Regions from separate parts of the Mesorhizobium sp. C399B genome, predicted to be linked through region 4. Evidence: riboswitches for the same ligand, from Rfam matches in the RefSeq annotation. Region 4 holds a riboswitch; each other region holds the start of a gene.
What was found. A riboswitch is a leader RNA that binds a small molecule or an ion and turns the genes downstream of it on or off. The one in region 4 is predicted to bind cobalamin.

Region 1 (4,197 bases), 750 kb from region 4:
GCCGGTGTTTCGGCTGGCGCAAGCAACCCGAAATCGAGCAGTCGGGCAACGAAGCTTTCGAGGTCGGCCAGGCTTATTTTTGCGGCGCCCGCGGCAGCTCCGACCAGCGCTTCAGTGGCGACGCCGGACGACAAAGCCTGCCAGACCCGGCTGCCGGAATCGGAAAAGCCGAAATACTTGCCGTTCGAAAGATCGAGAACGACGGCTTCGCCATCGAATGATTCGAAAACGATGTCCTTGCTTGCGACCGCGTAGACCCGCTGTTGCATCGCTGTGTCCCCCGTCCCATGCGCCCTGAAGGGATGCGCCGGCTTCACGGTCTGCCAAGCCCTTCCTAAGTGCGTCTAAATCACTTGGCCGTTGGTTGGCAAGACAAAGACCCGCGAATACAAGCCTGCGTCGGCGACCGTTGCGGCGAAGTCGACCGGCTCAAGCCTCGATTTCGAGCGCCGACAATGGTTTCGAGCAGCAGGCAAGGATAAAACCGTCATCGATCTCGTGGTCGAGGATGCCGCCATTGTGGCTCATCTCGACTTCGCCGGAGACCTTCTTCACCTTGCAGGTGCCGCACAGGCCGAACTCGCAGGCGGCGGGAATCCGCACGCCCGAGCTGCGCGCGGTCTGCAGCACGGTCTGGCCGGCGACGCAGCCGGCGTCGACCTCCGAAAGCGAGAAGCGGATCGGCGTCACGGCTTCGACAGGTGCAGCGATGCCGTCCTCGACCGGGGAGGCAAACGGCGCCGGAATTTCCTCCACCACAGGCGCGGCAAAGCTCTCCTGATGGTATTTCGTCATGTCGAAGCCGGCGGCATCCAGCATGCCGCGCACGGCGCGCATGAACGGATCGGGGCCGCAGCAGAAGATTTCGCGCTCGCGGAAGTCCGGAGCCAGCAAGGGCAGCCGGATCGCATCGATGCGGCCCATATGGCCGTACCAGCCTTCGCGGCTGGAACGTTCCTCGATCATGAAGCCGAGCGACAGGCCGGGCATATGGCCGCCGAGCAGTTCGAGTTCCTTGCGGAAGATGATCTCTTCGGCACGCCGCGCGCAGTTGACGAAACCGACATCGGTCCATGGCGCGCAGTCGTTCAGCCAGCGCAGCATCGACATCATCGGCGTCACGCCGGAGCCGGCGGAAATGAACAGGTATTTGGCCGCCGGGTGGCTGTGCAACGAGAAGTCGCCGGCCGGTCCGTAGGCCTTGACATGCGAACCGGGCACCAGATGGTCGAACATCCAGCGCGTGCCGATGCTGCCGGCCTGCGCCTTGACCGTCACCGCGATCGAAAACGGCCGCGATGGCGACGACGACAGCGTGTAGGTGCGCATCAGCGGCCCGTCCGGTGTCGGCAGTTCCAGCGTCAGGAACTGGCCCGGCTTGTAGCGGAACCAGGTCTGGTTGTCGGAGCGGAAGGTGAAGGTCTTGACGTCGGGCGCCTCGTCGCTGACGCCGATCACTTCCAGCACCTGCAGCCTATCGTTCCACGGCGCCATCTGGTCAAGATGGCGATAGAGCCCAAGATCCGTCATCGCATTCATCCTCTGGTCCCTCTTCGCCTGCTCCAGCTCACGCGACGCTGCGTAGCGCCGGCCGGCCGCCTTCGGCAAGGCGCGGGCCGATGAAGGCCGCGTACCATTCGACGAACTGGATCACGCCGCCCTCGTGCAGCTCCGAATAGGGGCCGGGCTCATAGGCCGGAGACAGGATGCCAAAGGCGTTTTCCTCGACGATGCGGCGGTCCTGGTCGTTGGTCTCGGTCCAGACATGGGTGAGCTCCTCAAGGTTGTAGTCGACCCCCTCGACCGCATCCTTGTGCACCAGCCACTTGGTCGTCACCGCGGTTTCGGTGGCGCTGATCGGCAGCACCCGGAAGGTGACCGCATGGTCGATCAGTATGTGGTTCCAGGTCGTCGGATAGTGGTAGTGCATCAAGGTGCCGATGCGGTCGGCGGCAACAGTGTCGGACAGGTTCTTCGTCACCGCGCGCTTTCCGGACATCGTGTAGCTGACGGCATCGCGCAGCAGCGGCGCGCGGGTGGCGCGGTATTGCCCGGCCGGATCGATGCGGAACTTGCTCGGCAGGCCCGCCGCCTCGCATTTCGCCCAGTGCGCCAGCATCTCCGGATCGCTGTCGGCGCCCTGCACGCCGGTCACCGTCGGCGCTTCGGGGAATGTCTTGCACAGCTCTGGATGATTGCCGGCGCAGTGATAGCATTCGCGGTTGTTTTCCCAGACCAGCTTCCAGTTGCCCTTCTCGATGATGGTGCTCTCGAAGGCGACCTTGGCTTCATTCAGCCGGTGCGGCTTGAGGTAGGGCTCTATCATGGCGCGCATCGGCGCAAAGTCGGCAGGTTCTTTCGCCAGGCAGATGAAGATGTAGCCGCCGACGCTCTCGCAGGCGACGGGCTTCAGGCCGAACTGGCTCTTGTCGAAACCGTCGGCCATCTGGCGGGCAAACAGCAGCCGGCCGTCAAGCTCGTAGGTCCACTGGTGATAGGGGCAGACAAGCTTTGCCGCCATGCCCTTCTCAGTGTTGCAGACACGGCTGCCGCGATGGCGGCAGGAATTGTGAAAGGCGTTGATGTTGCCCTTCTGGTCGCGGACCAGCACCACCGGATAATCGCCGATCTGCACGGTGATATAGCTGCCGGGCTTCGGCAGTTCGCAATCATGGCCGATGAACAGCCAGTCGCGATACCAGATAAGCTCCATGTCGAGCTTGAAATAGTCCGGGTCGGTGTAGAAGGGCTGTTCCAGCGAAAAGCCTTGCTTGCGGCCGTTCAGGAGCCTCAGCATGTCGTTGCGCGTATCCATAGTTCTGTCCTCGTGGTTTAAGGACTGAACTTGGTGGTGATGGAGGAAGGATCGGACGCAGGCCGGCGCGGCGCCGGACATGCACTATCCACCTCTTGACCGCCCACCGCGATCAGTCGAGTCTATGCATCTCGGGCTGGTTTCCGGGCTCTGGAGTTGTCCTTGCGGACCATCGCGACACCTTCCCAGGCTCTTGCCCAGTGGTCTCCCGTTGCGACTTCAACTCCACCACCGTTGCGGGGGCAGCGCCGGATTCTGACCGGCTTCCCAATTCTCCGCTGCGTCGTCACGAAGCGGCACCTGAGATGCGATCATCTAATCACGGCAGCGATCGCGACGTCGGCATGAAAGCGACATCATATCCATGCGGCGCGACACGCGCGGCATACGCCCCCCGCCGCCGGTCAAAGAGCTGAGACGTTTCTTGCGACGCCATCATCGCCGTTTCGAATCGCTGCGGATCCAGTTCGATCGGGGGCAAAAAGGGCTCAACGGTATCGAAAAGTTACTATTAGCAATCTCTAATCGAACCGAACGGTTCGTTTCTGTTGACAATGCGTGCAGGACGGTGTGAACGACGGCCCGGAAACCGACATCGGAGCGAACCACTCGGTTCGGCATAAGCGACTGAAAACAATGCGATAAATGACCATAGAGGAACTTCCTGGCACAATTTCAAGGTGCAGGACCGTGGTCCACACGGAACAACTTCGTGATTGGAAACCAGCCTATGGCTTTCCCACATCGGGGCTGTCCGAACGACGCGAATTCCTCCCAAGACACGCCGCTAGACGGACAGACAAACTGGAGTACTAAAAATGAAAAAGATCATCCTCACTGCCGCAGCCGTTTTGGCGATCACCGGCAGCGCCTTCGCCGGTAGCGACAATTACGGTTCCAATGGTGCGAACCAGCCAGCCGTCTCGGTCGACAGCTCGTATACGGCTTCCATTCAGAAGCCGGCGCACGCTGACAAGCAGCCTGTCGTTCAGGGCGCCGACCGCGACCTCTACGGCAATCGCTGATCCCGACCAAAGAAGGGCGGCTAACCCGTCGCTCTCGGGATCCCAAAAAATTCAGGAGTATTTGAAATGAAAAAGATCATCCTTGCTGCCGCCGCCGTTTTGGCCATCTCCGGCAGCGCTTTCGCCGGCAGCGACAACTACGGTTCGAACGGCGCCAACCAGCCTGCGATTACGTCGACCGATAGTGGCCATACGGCTTCGGTTGAGAAGTCGGCTCCAGCCGAGCAGGCGCCTGCCCACGGTGCCGACCGTAACCTTTTCGGCCGCTAAAGCCGGTTTCCAGCACGTGGCGGGCTTATCCGCTGCAGCTGGCGGCATCAGAAAAATTCAGGAGACTAAAATGAAGAAGATCGTTCT
Region 2 (4,197 bases), 2.9 Mb from region 4:
CGCAACGCCTGGCAAGCAGTGCGGCGCGACGCCAAAAAGCACCGCTCGCCCAATGCCGGCTGGCCGGAAGCGGCAATGGCCGGCGCACTCGGCCTGGCGCTCGCCGGCCCGCGCAGCTATGGCGGCGTCATCGTCGAGGACGCCTATATGGGCGAAGGCGGTAGGCGCGCGGCGGAAAGCCAGGACATCAGGCAGGCGCTGAAACTTTATCAGGTCGCCGACTATCTGCTGATTGGGCTGTTCGGGTTGCTGTCGGCGGTGCTTATCGCGGTAACGTCCTGAGAGCTTATCGTCGCCCTTCCTTTACCCTCCCCCTTGTGGGGAGGGTCGGCGCGAAGCCCCGGGGCGGGGGACTGCGCCCTACGAGGACCCCCACCCCGCTCCGCTTCGCGGATCGACCCTCCCCACAAGGGGGAGGGTACGAAATCCCTCAAAACTCAATCCCCTGCTGTGCCTTCACGCCGGCCGAAAAATGATGCTTGGTCACGCCCATCTCCGTCACCAGATCCGCCGCCTCGACCAGCGCCGGCTTGGCGTTGCGGCCGGTGACGACGACATGCAGACCTTCGCGCCGCGCTTTCAGCGCCGCCACCACTCGGTCGAGATCGAGATAGTCGTAGCGTAGCGCGATGTTCAGTTCGTCCAGCACGACGAGGCTGATCGAGGGATCGGCGATCAGTTCCAGCGCCTTGGCCCAGGCGGCTTCGGCCGCCGCAATGTCGCGCTTCAGATCCTGCGTCTCCCAGGTGAAACCCTCGCCCATCGTGTGCCAGACGACACGGTCGCCGAACGCCGCGAAGGCGTCCTTTTCGCCGGTGTGCCATTTGCCCTTGATGAACTGGACGACGCCGACGCGCTTGCCATAGCCGAGCATGCGCAGCGCCAGCCCGAAGGCGGCCGTGGTCTTGCCCTTGCCGGGTCCGGTGTTGACGATCAGCAGCCCCTTCTCGACCGTCTTTTCCGCGACCTCGGCGTCCTGCACCGCCTTGCGTTTGGCCATCTTGGCGCGGTGGCGTTCTTCGTCTTTTGCGTCGATATCGGTCATCATTTCACCTTGAGCGGCAGCCCCGCCACCATCAGTAGCACCGTATCGGCAACCGCCGCGACCTGCTGGTTGAGACGGCCGGCGGCATCACGAAACCGGCGTGCGAGCGCATTGTCGGGCACGATGCCTTGCCCGACTTCGTTCGAGACAACGAGCCAGGGCCCGCGCGGCCGCGACAGCATGTCGGCTAGCCGCCGGCATTCCGCCTCGAGATCATGGTCGGAAAGCATATGATTGGTCAGCCACAGCGTCAGGCAGTCGACAAGCACCGGCTGGTTGTCCGGCAAAGCTTCGAGCGCGCCTGCAAGATCAAGCGGGGCATCGATGGTCGCCCATCCCTCGCCGCGGCGCGAGCGGTGCTGCGCGATGCGCTCGCGCATTTCGCCGTCATAGGCTTGCGCGGTGGCGATATAAGCCCATGGCGGCAGCAACGCCGTCGCCAAAGTTTCGGCATGCGCGCTCTTGCCGGAGCGCGCACCGCCGATGATGAAGGTCAAACTGCGATCAGGCAAAGCTGTCGCGCAGGCTGGTCGCGGTGCCGGCGAAGCGCGAGTGCACTATGCCGACAACTGCGCCGAGCACCAGCCAGAACACCAGATTGGTCAGCGTCACCGCCACCACGAACTGATGATGCAGGCCCTCCGGGATCGGCGTTACGAAACTGTCAGGCTGCGGCGCGCCGACAATATGCGGGGCGACGATCAGGAGGACGGCGAGCACGGTCAGGGGCGCCGACGTGCGGAAGGTAATAAGGGCAAGGCCGATCGCGGTTGCCATCACCGTTGCCCACCACCAGATCTGGCGCTGTATGAGATCGGCCGCCGGCATTGCCGGCAGTTCCGGCGGCAGGCCGAGTCCCGGCGCCAGCGCGAACACGGCAAAGCCCGCCAGACCCCAGAACACGCCCTGGCGCCAGCTGCCGATGCCGCCGGCGAACTCGGAAACCGCCACCAGGACCAGCGCGAAGCCGATGCCGGTGACGATATTGGCGACGACACTGAAGGCGAAACGCTCGAAGCCGTCGGCCGGCGCCCAGCCTTCGTCCTCCGCCGGCGCGGCTGCTTCAGCCGGTGCTGCGCTGCTCACCGCATTTTCCGCCGGCGCGGCGGTGCTCATGGCATCGGGGTCCGCAGCGTTGGCGGCGGGCGCCGCGGCATGCTGATGCTCATGGCCGCCACCAGCCTTTTCGTAGACCTCCGCCTTGAGGATCAGCGGCACGGTGGCGTAGGCCTGCATGCAGGCGAGAGCGACACCGGCCACGAGCCCTGCGATCGCCGCGATGAACACGACGTTGCGAAACAGGTTCATGATGTCAGATCCTCGTCAGTGGCAGGGAAACGCCATCGAATGGCGATAGTCGTGCGCCGCATTGTGGACCGCATCGATGTGCGAGAAACCGACAACGCCGACGACGAAAATGCCCAGAAACGCGCTAAGCACGAGCTGCATGAAGCGCGACTGCGAGGAGACGGAAGCGCCGAGGGAGACGGAAGCGGTATTCATATCTTGTCCTTTCGCCCTCCACCCGAGGGCATCGAAGTCAGTTCCCTGTCGCCGGCAGGTCTCCTGGCTCGCGGATCAGCGCCCTTCCCCACCTTCCCGAAGAAAAAATCCCCAGTGGCTTGGAGAGGACTACCGCACACAGTTGCGGGGGCAGCCACGGCATTGGGCAACAAGTCAGCCCTCACCGCATTCCCTCTTGGTCCCTAACGGAACCGACGACATGCATGACTATAGGCTGAAACGGTCGCATCCGGCAAACCAAATTCCGCCGGCCAACAGCGCGAATGCGCCATGCGGCGTTACGGGTTCAACGCGGTGATCCGCTCGGCAACCAGCCGCTGCAGCCGCCACAGATGGCGATCGTGAATGCCGCGCTCTTCAAGGTTTTTCACCGTGTTGTAGAGATAGTCGGCGCCCGACCCCCAGTGCCCGCAGGACGTTGCCAGCCTTTCGACGACCTTGCCCTCGTCGAGCGGTCCGGAATAGGTCAGGCCGTTGCGGTTGATGACGAAGGCCAATGCCCTGAGCGGTCCGGCCTCGCTTGCAAGCTTGAGCATGCGCGGCCGGTAGCTTGTCGGCTTCAGCGTGACTTCGCGCCGGAAAAGCCGGCCCAACTGCTCGCGCCGGTTATTGCCGGTCAGCCGAAAGGCGACGCCCTTGCATTGTCCGCCACGGTCCAGCGCCATCATCAGGCCGGGGCTGTCCTTGGTGCCGCGCCAGCGCGTCATGTTCATGCAAAAGGACCGATGCCAGCCGCGCGCCAGCGCAACGCGGTCCTCGACATAATCTATTTCCGGTTTCCAGATCAGCGATCCATAGCCGAACAGCCATAGCGGTTCGCTGTCCGGGAGTTCGACCTGCAATTCATCCAGCAGCGCGTCATAGTCGGCTTCATCGAGATGCATCGCGTCCGGATCCGGCCCGGGGTCCCTGATCTCGCGCCAGCAGCGCGCGACCAGCTCCGGCGTAAGCGACATCTGTCGTGCGGCCACTTCCGAATCCCCCCAATTTCCGAATGTCCCGTGTCCACGACATGATTATGCGCCGCGCCTGCAACCGGCAATGCGGCACTCTGATTGACAAACGATTTGCCGGGGTGTCGGCTGACGCTTCATAGGAAGCCAGCCATGCATCCCAGCCCGAGCGAGCGCGACCCCTATAACGGCCTGAGCCGGGCCGAACCGACGCTACCGTCGTCGGCCTATTGGGATAGCGAGGCTTACCAGCGCGATCTCGACGCCATCTGGCACAAAAGCTGGCTGCTCGTCTGCCGCGAGGCCGACCTCGCCCAGCCGCTGGCGTTCCGGACATTCCGCGTCGGCACGCAGGAAATCGTCATTCTGCGGGACGAGACCGGCGAGTTGCGCGCCTTCCACAACACTTGCCGGCATCGCGGCTCGCAGCTTTGCCAGAAAAGCGAGGGCCGGCTGAAAGCGCGGCTCATCACGTGCCCCTACCACGCCTGGTCCTACTCGCTGCGCGGCGATCTCGTGCGCGTTCCCTCGAAATCGCTGCCAGATGGTTTCGACAAGGCAGATCATCCGCTCTACCGGGTGGCGCTGTCGGTGTGGCGCGGTTTTGTCTTTGTGAACCTTCAGCAGGCTGCGGCCGGCTCCGCCGGGACCTCCTTCGATCCCGCATCCGGCGAC
Region 3 (4,197 bases), 2.9 Mb from region 4:
AAGAGGATGGGGATAATGGGAGAGTTGATGTTGTCTGCGCCGAGTTCCCGCCCACCCCCCTCTGTCCTGCCGGACATCTCCCCCGCAAGGGGGGAGATTGTGCTCTCATCGACGCTTTCGCCAATCGGGGATGTTGCAGAGGAATCTATTATCGGCTGGGCAGAAAAAGTGCCGAGGTCCGCGCCGGCTGATCTCCCCCCTTGCGGGGGAGATGTCCGGCAGGACAGAGGGGGGTGTGAAGGAACGCCGACATCGGCAAAATCCAACTTGCCTACGACGCCGCGGCCAGGCTCGTAGTAACCAGCTTTCGGCACGCTGACCGGCTCAGCCGCCGCCGCATCCTGCCCAGCCAACCCCGCCAGCCGCTGCATCAGTGCTGCCATATTCTCCGGTCCGCCCTCGCGGAAATAACCAAGCAGGACGTCCAGATCCTCGCGCGGCAGCGTCGAGGCTTCGATCAGCCTGAGATCCTCGTCGTGGCTCTCGCCCGGCAGCAGCGCCAGCTTGATGCCGTTCGCACGGGCAGTCGCGGCAAGCTGGTCGCAGCCATAGCGCCACCAGTCGTAGCCGCCGAGGATGCGCACCAAAATCACCTTGGCGTGGCGGGCGACGCTGTCGATCCAGAGGTCCACGGACATGGGATGGCGCAGGTCGCGCAGCGCCGCCAGCCGCATCGACGGCAGGCGGGCGGCATCGGCCTTCCACGCCGCCGCGAGGCCGGCGAGGTCGCTGTCGGTGAAGGACAGCGCCACGATATCCGCCGGCGTCTGCCCGAGATCGACGGGCTCGGCGAGATCGTCGAGCGAGGCGGATGTGGTGGTGAGTATATGCATTTCGGCTCGTGGTTTGGATCAGCCGGCGAGTATACGCTCGATCGCCGGGCGGTTCAGTCCTTTCAGGCCAATGACGACAAGACGCGAGCGGCGGTCGTCCTCAGCCGCCCAGGCGCGGTCATAGTAATGATTGACGCGCGGGCCGACGGCCTGCAGCAAAAGCCGCATCGGCTTGCCGCCGACATCGACGAAGCCCTTTACACGCAACACGTTTTCCTGTTCGGCGGCGGTGGCGACGCGCTTGGCCAGGTCGTCGGGATTGGCGATCGAGGGGATGTCGACGATGAAGGTGTCGAAATCGTCATGCTCATGATCGAAAGCGCCGTCGTGATGCGACTTGCGGTTCTCGATGTCGTCTTCGACGGCGAGACCGAGGCCAAGCAGCACCGACGGGTCGACCTTGCCATGCGCAGTCGGCACGATTTTTACCGCGCGGGCGGAATGTTCATTGATGATGGCGTTGGCGCGGGCCGAACCGGGGGCGTCCATCAGATCGCTCTTCGACAGGATGATCAAATCGGCGCAGGCGATCTGGTCCTCGAACACTTCTTCGACAGGATCGTCATGGTCGAGCGTCTCGTCCTGAGCGCGCTGTGCCTGCAAAGCGTCCATGTCGTTGGCGACGCGGCCTTCGGCCAGCGCCGGGCCGTCTACCACGGCGATGACACCGTCGACGGTTACCCGGCTCTTCACGCTCGGCCACTGGAACGCCTGGACCAGCGGCTTGGGCAGAGCCAGGCCCGAGGTCTCGATCAGGATGTGGTCAACCTTCGGTGTCAGCGCGAGGATCTTGTCGAGGGCGGGCACGAAATCGTCGGCGACTGTACAGCAGATGCAGCCATTGGCCAGTTCGACGATGTTTTCCTCGGGGCAGGTGTCGATGCCGCAGCCTTTCAGGATTTCCCCGTCGATGCCGATGTCGCCGAACTCGTTGACGATGATGGCGATGCGCTTGCCGCCGGCATTTTCCAGGAGATGGCGGACCAGCGTCGTCTTGCCGGCGCCGAGGAAGCCTGTAACGACAGTGCAGGGAACACGGGAGAGGTTGGCGGCCGGGTTTGAAGCGTTCATCGTCAGTCCTTCAGCATGTCGAGGGGTGGGATGCGGGCAACGAGGCCGCGCTTGAGGCTATCGGGCCGGCCGCGCCACGGGATGAGGCCGTCGGCCGAAGTCGCGAAGAGCTTTGCGCCGGTAACGAGGTCGGCGCCGCTGGTTGCGGTCAGATCGCCGAAGACATAGCTCCAGCAGCCATCGCGCAGGATCGCGGCGCTGAGGCGGCGCTTGCAATTGCCGAGACATTCGGCGGTGCGGACCCGGATATCGCCGGCAGCGGCGCGGCCTGTGTCCTCAGCCAGCAATTCGCCGGCGCGCGGATGGGCGTCGGAACCGGTCTCATCGCGGCAGGAGGCGCAGACGATGACGGTCACGCCGGTCAGGGCGTCGTTGTCGCCGGACGCAATGTCCGTTGTGCCAGCCGAAAAACTGCTGTTCTGGTCCAAAAACCGTGCTCCTTGCCCGGAAACCCGCCAGGCGATCGGATACTTTGTCTCAGACGGCAGGTCTCCTGGCTCGCGGGTCATCGCCTTGGTTAGCCGCCTTCCCGGTGTTACCCAGTGGCTTTCGGCCTTGGCTCTTCGCTTACAGTTGCGGGGACAGCCGCGGATTTGGGATTTTTTCGTCCCGCACCGCATTCCCTCTTGGCCCTTGCCGTTGCGGGCAGGGGACCGTCTGGAGCGGATTTAGGCTTTTGCAGGCAGCGGTGTCAACGCACGGCTACGACATGGCAATGTCGGCCAAAGGCTTCCCCAAATTGCCGGCCGGCGTCACTTCGATGCGCTCAAGGCCAAGCCAGCCCTGCATCTGCTTCAATTCCTCGAGCAGCTGGGCAGCTGTCTCCGGCGGTGCGCCGGGCTCGGCGTACGCGGCGTGGACGCGAAGCACGCTGGCCGGGCGGTCGGCCCTGAGGTCGACGCGCCCCACGATGCGGTCGCCGAGCAGGAAGGGCAGGACGTAATAGCCGTATTGGCGCTTTTCGGCCGGGGTGTAGATCTCGATGCGGTAGTGGAAATCGAACAGGCGCTCCGAGCGCGACCGTTCGAAGACGACCGGGTCGAACGGCGCCAGCAGCGCACGCGCCTCGATCTTGCGCGGCAGGCGGGCGTCCTTGTGGAGGTAAGCCTGTTTGTCCCAGCCTTCGACGCGCACCGGCAGCAGTTCGCCCAACTCGACCAGTTCCTCCAGCCGGCCCTTCATATCGGCCGGCGACAGGCGGAAATAGTCGCGCAGGTCACCCGACGTCGCGATGCCGTGGGCGCGGGCGGAAATGCGCAGCAATTCGCGGTGCGCGTCCTCGGCCGCCGGCACCGGCAGGTCGAGGATCGCCTGCGGCAGCACGCGCTCGGGCAGGTCGTAGAAGCGCTCGAAGCCACGGCGGTGCGCCGTGGTGATGCGTCCGGCCCAGAAGAGCCATTCGAAGGCGTGCTTGGCGTGGCTCCAGCCCCACCAGCCGCCCGAACCTTTCTGTCCCTCCAGTGCCGAAGCGGCAATCGGGCCGCGCTCGGCGACCGCGCGGTAGATCTCTTCGATATAGGCGGCGTGCTCGCGGCCCCATTTGGCGAGGCCCAGATACATTTCGTCGCCGCTTTCAGCGCGCTGCATGCGCCAGCGCATCAACGGGTATGTCTCGACCGGCAGGAAAGAGGCCTCATGCGCCCAGTACTCGAATACGGTGCGCTTGCGGGTGACTGCGGCGTTGTCGAGCAAAGCCAGCGGGTAGGGGCCGAGGCGCGAATAGAGCGGCATATAGTGGGCGCGCACCACGGCGCTGACGGAATCGATCTGCAGCAAGCCGGTGCGCGACAGCACGCGGGCGAGGTGGCGGCGATCGGGCGTGCCGCCCGGGCGCGGATCGAGAAATCCTTGCGCGGCGAGCGCGATGCGCCTGGCCGTCGGGAGTGAGATTTTGTCCTTCGTCAAAGTGTCTTGCCTCGAACCATTTTCCCGACTTTAGCCGGCGATTCCGGTGATGCTAGCAGGCAAATGGCGGGAGATGTGTCAGGAGACAAAAGTGGAGTGAAAGATGAAGGAAATCAAACAGGAGGAGATCGGACCAGTTTTTCCCGGCCTGCCGTCCAGCACTGTCTTTTGAACAAGGTTTGACTTGCTTCGCTGAAAGCCGTGCGCTAACCCTCGCCGCGTTGCAGCAAAGGCACCTAAAACGGTTCAGCGGTTAAACTGTCGCGCTTCCGCATTAGGGTTGGTTGCTGTAATCAAAGTGGATTGGCCGCCAACGGAAAGCCGAGCATGAACGTACTCCTCAGTTCATACCTGCCCATCGTCCTCTTCATCGCCGTGGCCGCGGTTG
Region 4 (4,197 bases):
GAATAGCACATGTGGGTATGAATTTGAGTCGCGTCCTTTACACCCGTTGAAGCGATCCGGAAGCATTCGACAGCCCAGTCGAGATAGACTTTCCAGTCAGATTGGCGCAGTGGCAATCCTTCGCGAAACGCGGCCTCATCGATCTGGACCATCCTTGCGCCGGACCTTTCGAGATCCCTCACTTCGTCGCGGATGGCGAGCGCGATCTGGCGGCAGGCTTCGGAGCGGGGTACGTCGTCGCGAACAAAAGACCAATTGAGAATGGTGACTGGGCCTGTGAGCATTCCCTTCACGGGCTTTTCCGTAAGCGACTGGGCGAATTGCCACCAGCGCACTGTCATCGGGTTGCGCCTCGATACGTCGCCGAAAATGATGGGGGGACGCACGTAGCGCGACCCATAGCTTTGTACCCAGGCATGCTGGGTGAGCGCGAAGCCGGACAACTGCTCGCCGAAATGCTGTACCATGTCGTTTCGCTCGAACTCACCGTGCACCAGCACGTCCAGCCCGATCTCTTCCTGCCAGCGAATTGCAGCCTCGATCTCCTTCTTCAGGAACGTCTCATAGTCGACATAGCTCAGCTGGCCCTTCGCATGAGCGGCCCGCGCCTTGCGTACCTGCGGCGTCTGCGGGAAGGACCCGATGGTCGTCGTCGGGAACGGCGGCAGCCCGAGTGAGCCGGCTTGGACTCTGGAGCGCTCGCCAAAAGCGCTCTCTCGTCGCTTCGCGCTGTCCTCAATGCTAGCGATCCGCCCCTGAACAAGCGGGTCATGGATCCTCGTGGATGTCACGCGCGTGGCGGCAGCCTCGGCAGACGCTTTCAACGCGCCTGCCACCGCATCCCTGCCTTGGGACAGGGCCCGGGCCAGCAAGACCAGCTCGTCGGTCTTCTGGGCCGCGAAGGCGAGCCACGACCTGATGTCGGCGTCGAGTTCCGTCTCCATGCGCAGATCAATCGGCACATGCAGCATCGAGCAAGAAGGCGCGATCTCGACGCGGTCCAAGGGCCAGCCGGCGACGATCGGTTTGATGCGGTCGAGAATGGCGGGCAGGTTCGCACGCCAGACGTTGCGGCCATCGATCAAGCCAAGCGAGAGCACCAGATCCTTCGGAGCGAGCCGACCCACCGTTTCCAGCTGCTCGGGAGCGCGCACGAGATCAATATGCAGCCCGGCCAGGGGCAGAGAAACCGCGGTTTCGAGATTGTCTCCCAGCGACCCAAAATACGTAGCCAGCATGATCTTCAGCTCGGGCGCGGCTTTCGACAGCTGGCCATAGGCGAATTCGAACGCAGCTCGTTCGTTCGGGTTCAGATCGAGGACAAGCGCTGGCTCATCGATCTGCACCCAGTCGGCTCCCGACAGCTTCAGCTTCTGCAGGACTTGCTCGTAAACGGGCAGCAGCCGCGGTAGGAGCGCGATGGGACCGAACCCCTCGGCAGGCGATTTCGCCAGCTTGAGGAAGGTGATGGGTCCAAGGATGACTGGGCGTGTGTGAATGCCGAGAGCTTTAGCCTCGAGGAAGTAATCGACCGGCTTCGATGACGAGAGGGCGAACGTCTGATCATCATCGAGTTCCGGCACAATGTAGTGGTAGTTGGTGTCAAACCACTTGGTCATTTCCATCGCGGTTACACCAGGTCCATGAGCCTCCTCCTGGTGACCAGCGTGTCCACAATCCTCCGTCTGACCCTGGTTGCCGCGCGCCATTGCGAAGTAGATGTCAAGTGGGACCTCGCCGCTATTCCAGCCGTAACGGGATGGAACGGCCCCGACCATGGCTCCGGTGTCGAGCACATGGTCGTAAAGCGAGAAGTCGTTCGACGGGATTTTCGACACGCCGCGATCGCGCTGCTCTTCCCAGCTAGCGGCACGGAGCGCCTTCGACGTCGTGAGAAGGTCGCCAGCGGACGATGTTCCGGACCAGTAGCTTTCAAGCGCGAATTTCAGTTCTCGCCGACGACCGAAGCGCGGCACGCCGAGCGTTGCTATAGGAATTTCCTGAGAGTCAGTCATGTCATACCCCGATGGTTGGGGCGTCGATGACAAGGAAGGCGCTAGCAGGCCGGCACGAACGCCGGCTTGCAGCGGCCACCGAGACACCCCGCCCGTGGACGTAATTCGCCGTGGCAGGTCTCCTGGCTCGCGGGGTCATAGCCTCTACCCGTCTTCCTGAGGGTATTCGCCTCAGTGACATGAGTGGGGTTGGCTCGCCGCTAACAGTTGCGGGGGCAGCGCCGGCATTGCACCGGCTTCCCTCTTAGCTCCGCTGCGGCAGCGCCGCACGCGAGAACCACGACACGCAGACAATCACAGCAGTCCGCTCTTTTGTCAATGACGCATAACGAAATGTTTATGTCGTTATGTGATTTCGCTTTTACGCTTGTCTAACATTGTGAAATATTCAGTCGCCCATTGGCGGCGCTGCTCCGCTGCCACCATAGTCCAACTAATGGATCCCTGTCGGGCTGCGACATCCCTCGCAGGTCGCCGATGAAGGATTTCGGACAAGACTTCAAGCGCGTTACAACGTCATTAGAATGCAGAAGATCGCATTGGTGGCGATGTTTAACGATGCGGCCGCAAGCCGTGCGTGCGTGGTAGAAGCGGTTTTCTCGGAGTGAGCGCCAAACCGTGGTCCGAGGGGAATTGGCACGCCAGTCGTCATCACGGGTGACTAGGCAATCGTGATGACTCCGCTCGGCGGCAAAAGACCACACTGACGGAGCCTGGCTCAAGGGTCTGATGCAAAGCCCGACTGTGGTCCCGATAAGCCGCTTAAGCCGCATTCAGGCGGTCAGGATAAGTATCTCTCTCTCCAAGCGCTCGGCATTGAGGGATGCGCAAATGCAGGCAAAGCTCGCGTGCTTCATATTCTGCATCATACGATCGGCAGGACCCAGTTTTTATCCAGTGCACGCGTCAGCGCGGTGTGCAATTCTGGCTCGGTCCGATACGAAGGCATTTGGGCCTCGCTGATCCAGCCCAAGCCAACATAGTGGAAGTGATCCGCAGGGACCTTAACCCGGCTGCTGTCCAGTTGCCGAACGAAGTCCGCTGACCAATGGTGGATCGTATACGCTTCAAGTTTGTCCATCATCCTCCGCCAGCGTTGGATGCGTTCTTCGCGCGGCATGCTGGCCGCTCTTGAGATCGCGGTAGCTATCTCGTCGGAGAGCCTCGGATTTACCAGCAGGGCGTCCTCGCCGAAGTCTTCGGCCGCGCCGGCAAACTTCGATAACACCAGAACGCCAGGGTCGCTCGGATCTTGTGCAGCAATGTATTCTTTCGCCACAAGATTCATGCCATCGCGCAACGGCGTCACAACGCAAACACGCGCGGCTCTGTAAAGACCCGCTATCTCAGCTTGGGTGAACGACCTGTTCTCATAGATAATCGGCATCCACTCGTCCGTGCCATGCCGGTTGTTGACTTGATTGACGAGTCTTTCGACGTCGCGCCGATATTCGCTGTACGCTTGGATGTCGCCACGTGAGGGAGTTGCGATTTGCAAGAGCGAGACACGTTGCGGCTCGACTGCCAGCAGATCGAAAGCTTTAATCCGATTGTCGATGCCCTTGGTGTAGTCGAGCCGATCGACGCCGATAACTAGCTTTGCTCCGCCAAGTTTCAACTGCGAAATGTAGGCTTTCTGCGCCTCAAGCGAATCTGCGGCACACTGTTCGAATTGCTTCGGATCGATACCTATAGGAAACTTTTGGCATTGCGTCTGGCCATGGTCCGAGAAAACGACCCCGTCCTTGCTCTCCAGCCCCAAATGAGATTGGACACAGGCGAGGAAATTGCTCACATCACGGTCGGTCTGGAAACCGAGCAGATCATACTCGAGCATACATTTCATTAGCTCGCCAGAATTGGGCACGCGCTCCATCGTGTCAGACTCGGGCCATGGCGTATGCAGGAAATGGCCGATCGGCCGGTCAATACCGAGTCTGTGCAAATCAGCGCCGAGCGGCAGGAAATGATAGTCATGAACCCAGTAGACTGCGTTATCTCCCAATTCGGACACCGCGCGCGCCATGAAGGCATTGACGTCGCGATAACTTTTATAATCCTCTTCCGAGCCTGAGATCCGGTCCGGCAGCGAGTGGAGCGCCGGCCACAATATTGAATTTGCAAAACCTTGATAGTACCGAGGATAGTCCGCTGCCGGCCCAGCGAGCCACCCGATTTGACC

Region 1: another riboswitch for cobalamin. It lies ahead of NLY36_RS18145 (aromatic ring-hydroxylating oxygenase subunit alpha); the one in region 4 lies ahead of metE (5-methyltetrahydropteroyltriglutamate--homocysteine S-methyltransferase).
Region 2: another riboswitch for cobalamin. It lies ahead of NLY36_RS03985 (CbtB domain-containing protein); the one in region 4 lies ahead of metE (5-methyltetrahydropteroyltriglutamate--homocysteine S-methyltransferase).
Region 3: another riboswitch for cobalamin. It lies ahead of NLY36_RS04210 (DUF1636 family protein); the one in region 4 lies ahead of metE (5-methyltetrahydropteroyltriglutamate--homocysteine S-methyltransferase).

Annotation. Positions count from the first base shown of each region.
Region 1 covers NZ_CP100472.1:3,763,818-3,768,014, reverse strand. Annotated here, with positions in the region: gene NLY36_RS18155 (PqqD family protein) at 1-269, opposite strand, end outside; gene NLY36_RS18150 (FAD-binding oxidoreductase) at 430-1,530, opposite strand; gene NLY36_RS18145 (aromatic ring-hydroxylating oxygenase subunit alpha) at 1,568-2,815, opposite strand; cobalamin riboswitch at 2,933-3,134, opposite strand; gene NLY36_RS18140 (DUF680 domain-containing protein) at 3,634-3,840, shown strand; gene NLY36_RS18135 (DUF680 domain-containing protein) at 3,907-4,110, shown strand; gene NLY36_RS18130 (DUF680 domain-containing protein) at 4,181-4,197, shown strand, end outside.
Region 2 covers NZ_CP100472.1:816,929-821,125, forward strand. Annotated here, with positions in the region: gene cbiB (adenosylcobinamide-phosphate synthase CbiB) at 1-282, shown strand, start outside; gene cobO (cob(I)yrinic acid a,c-diamide adenosyltransferase) at 431-1,045, opposite strand; gene cobU (bifunctional adenosylcobinamide kinase/adenosylcobinamide-phosphate guanylyltransferase) at 1,045-1,557, opposite strand; gene NLY36_RS03980 (CbtA family protein) at 1,550-2,353, opposite strand; gene NLY36_RS03985 (CbtB domain-containing protein) at 2,369-2,548, opposite strand; cobalamin riboswitch at 2,585-2,780, opposite strand; gene NLY36_RS03990 (gamma-glutamylcyclotransferase) at 2,848-3,540, opposite strand; gene NLY36_RS03995 (aromatic ring-hydroxylating oxygenase subunit alpha) at 3,676-4,197, shown strand, end outside.
Region 3 covers NZ_CP100472.1:862,603-866,799, reverse strand. Annotated here, with positions in the region: gene cobN (cobaltochelatase subunit CobN) at 1-833, opposite strand, end outside; gene cobW (cobalamin biosynthesis protein CobW) at 852-1,904, opposite strand; gene NLY36_RS04210 (DUF1636 family protein) at 1,907-2,332, opposite strand; cobalamin riboswitch at 2,371-2,577, opposite strand; gene NLY36_RS04205 (winged helix-turn-helix domain-containing protein) at 2,607-3,809, opposite strand; gene NLY36_RS04200 (NADH-quinone oxidoreductase subunit A) at 4,137-4,197, shown strand, end outside.
Region 4 covers NZ_CP100472.1:4,516,859-4,521,055, forward strand. Annotated here, with positions in the region: gene metE (5-methyltetrahydropteroyltriglutamate--homocysteine S-methyltransferase) at 1-1,991, opposite strand, end outside; cobalamin riboswitch at 2,111-2,312, opposite strand; gene NLY36_RS21510 (alpha,alpha-trehalose-phosphate synthase (UDP-forming)) at 2,881-4,197, opposite strand, start outside.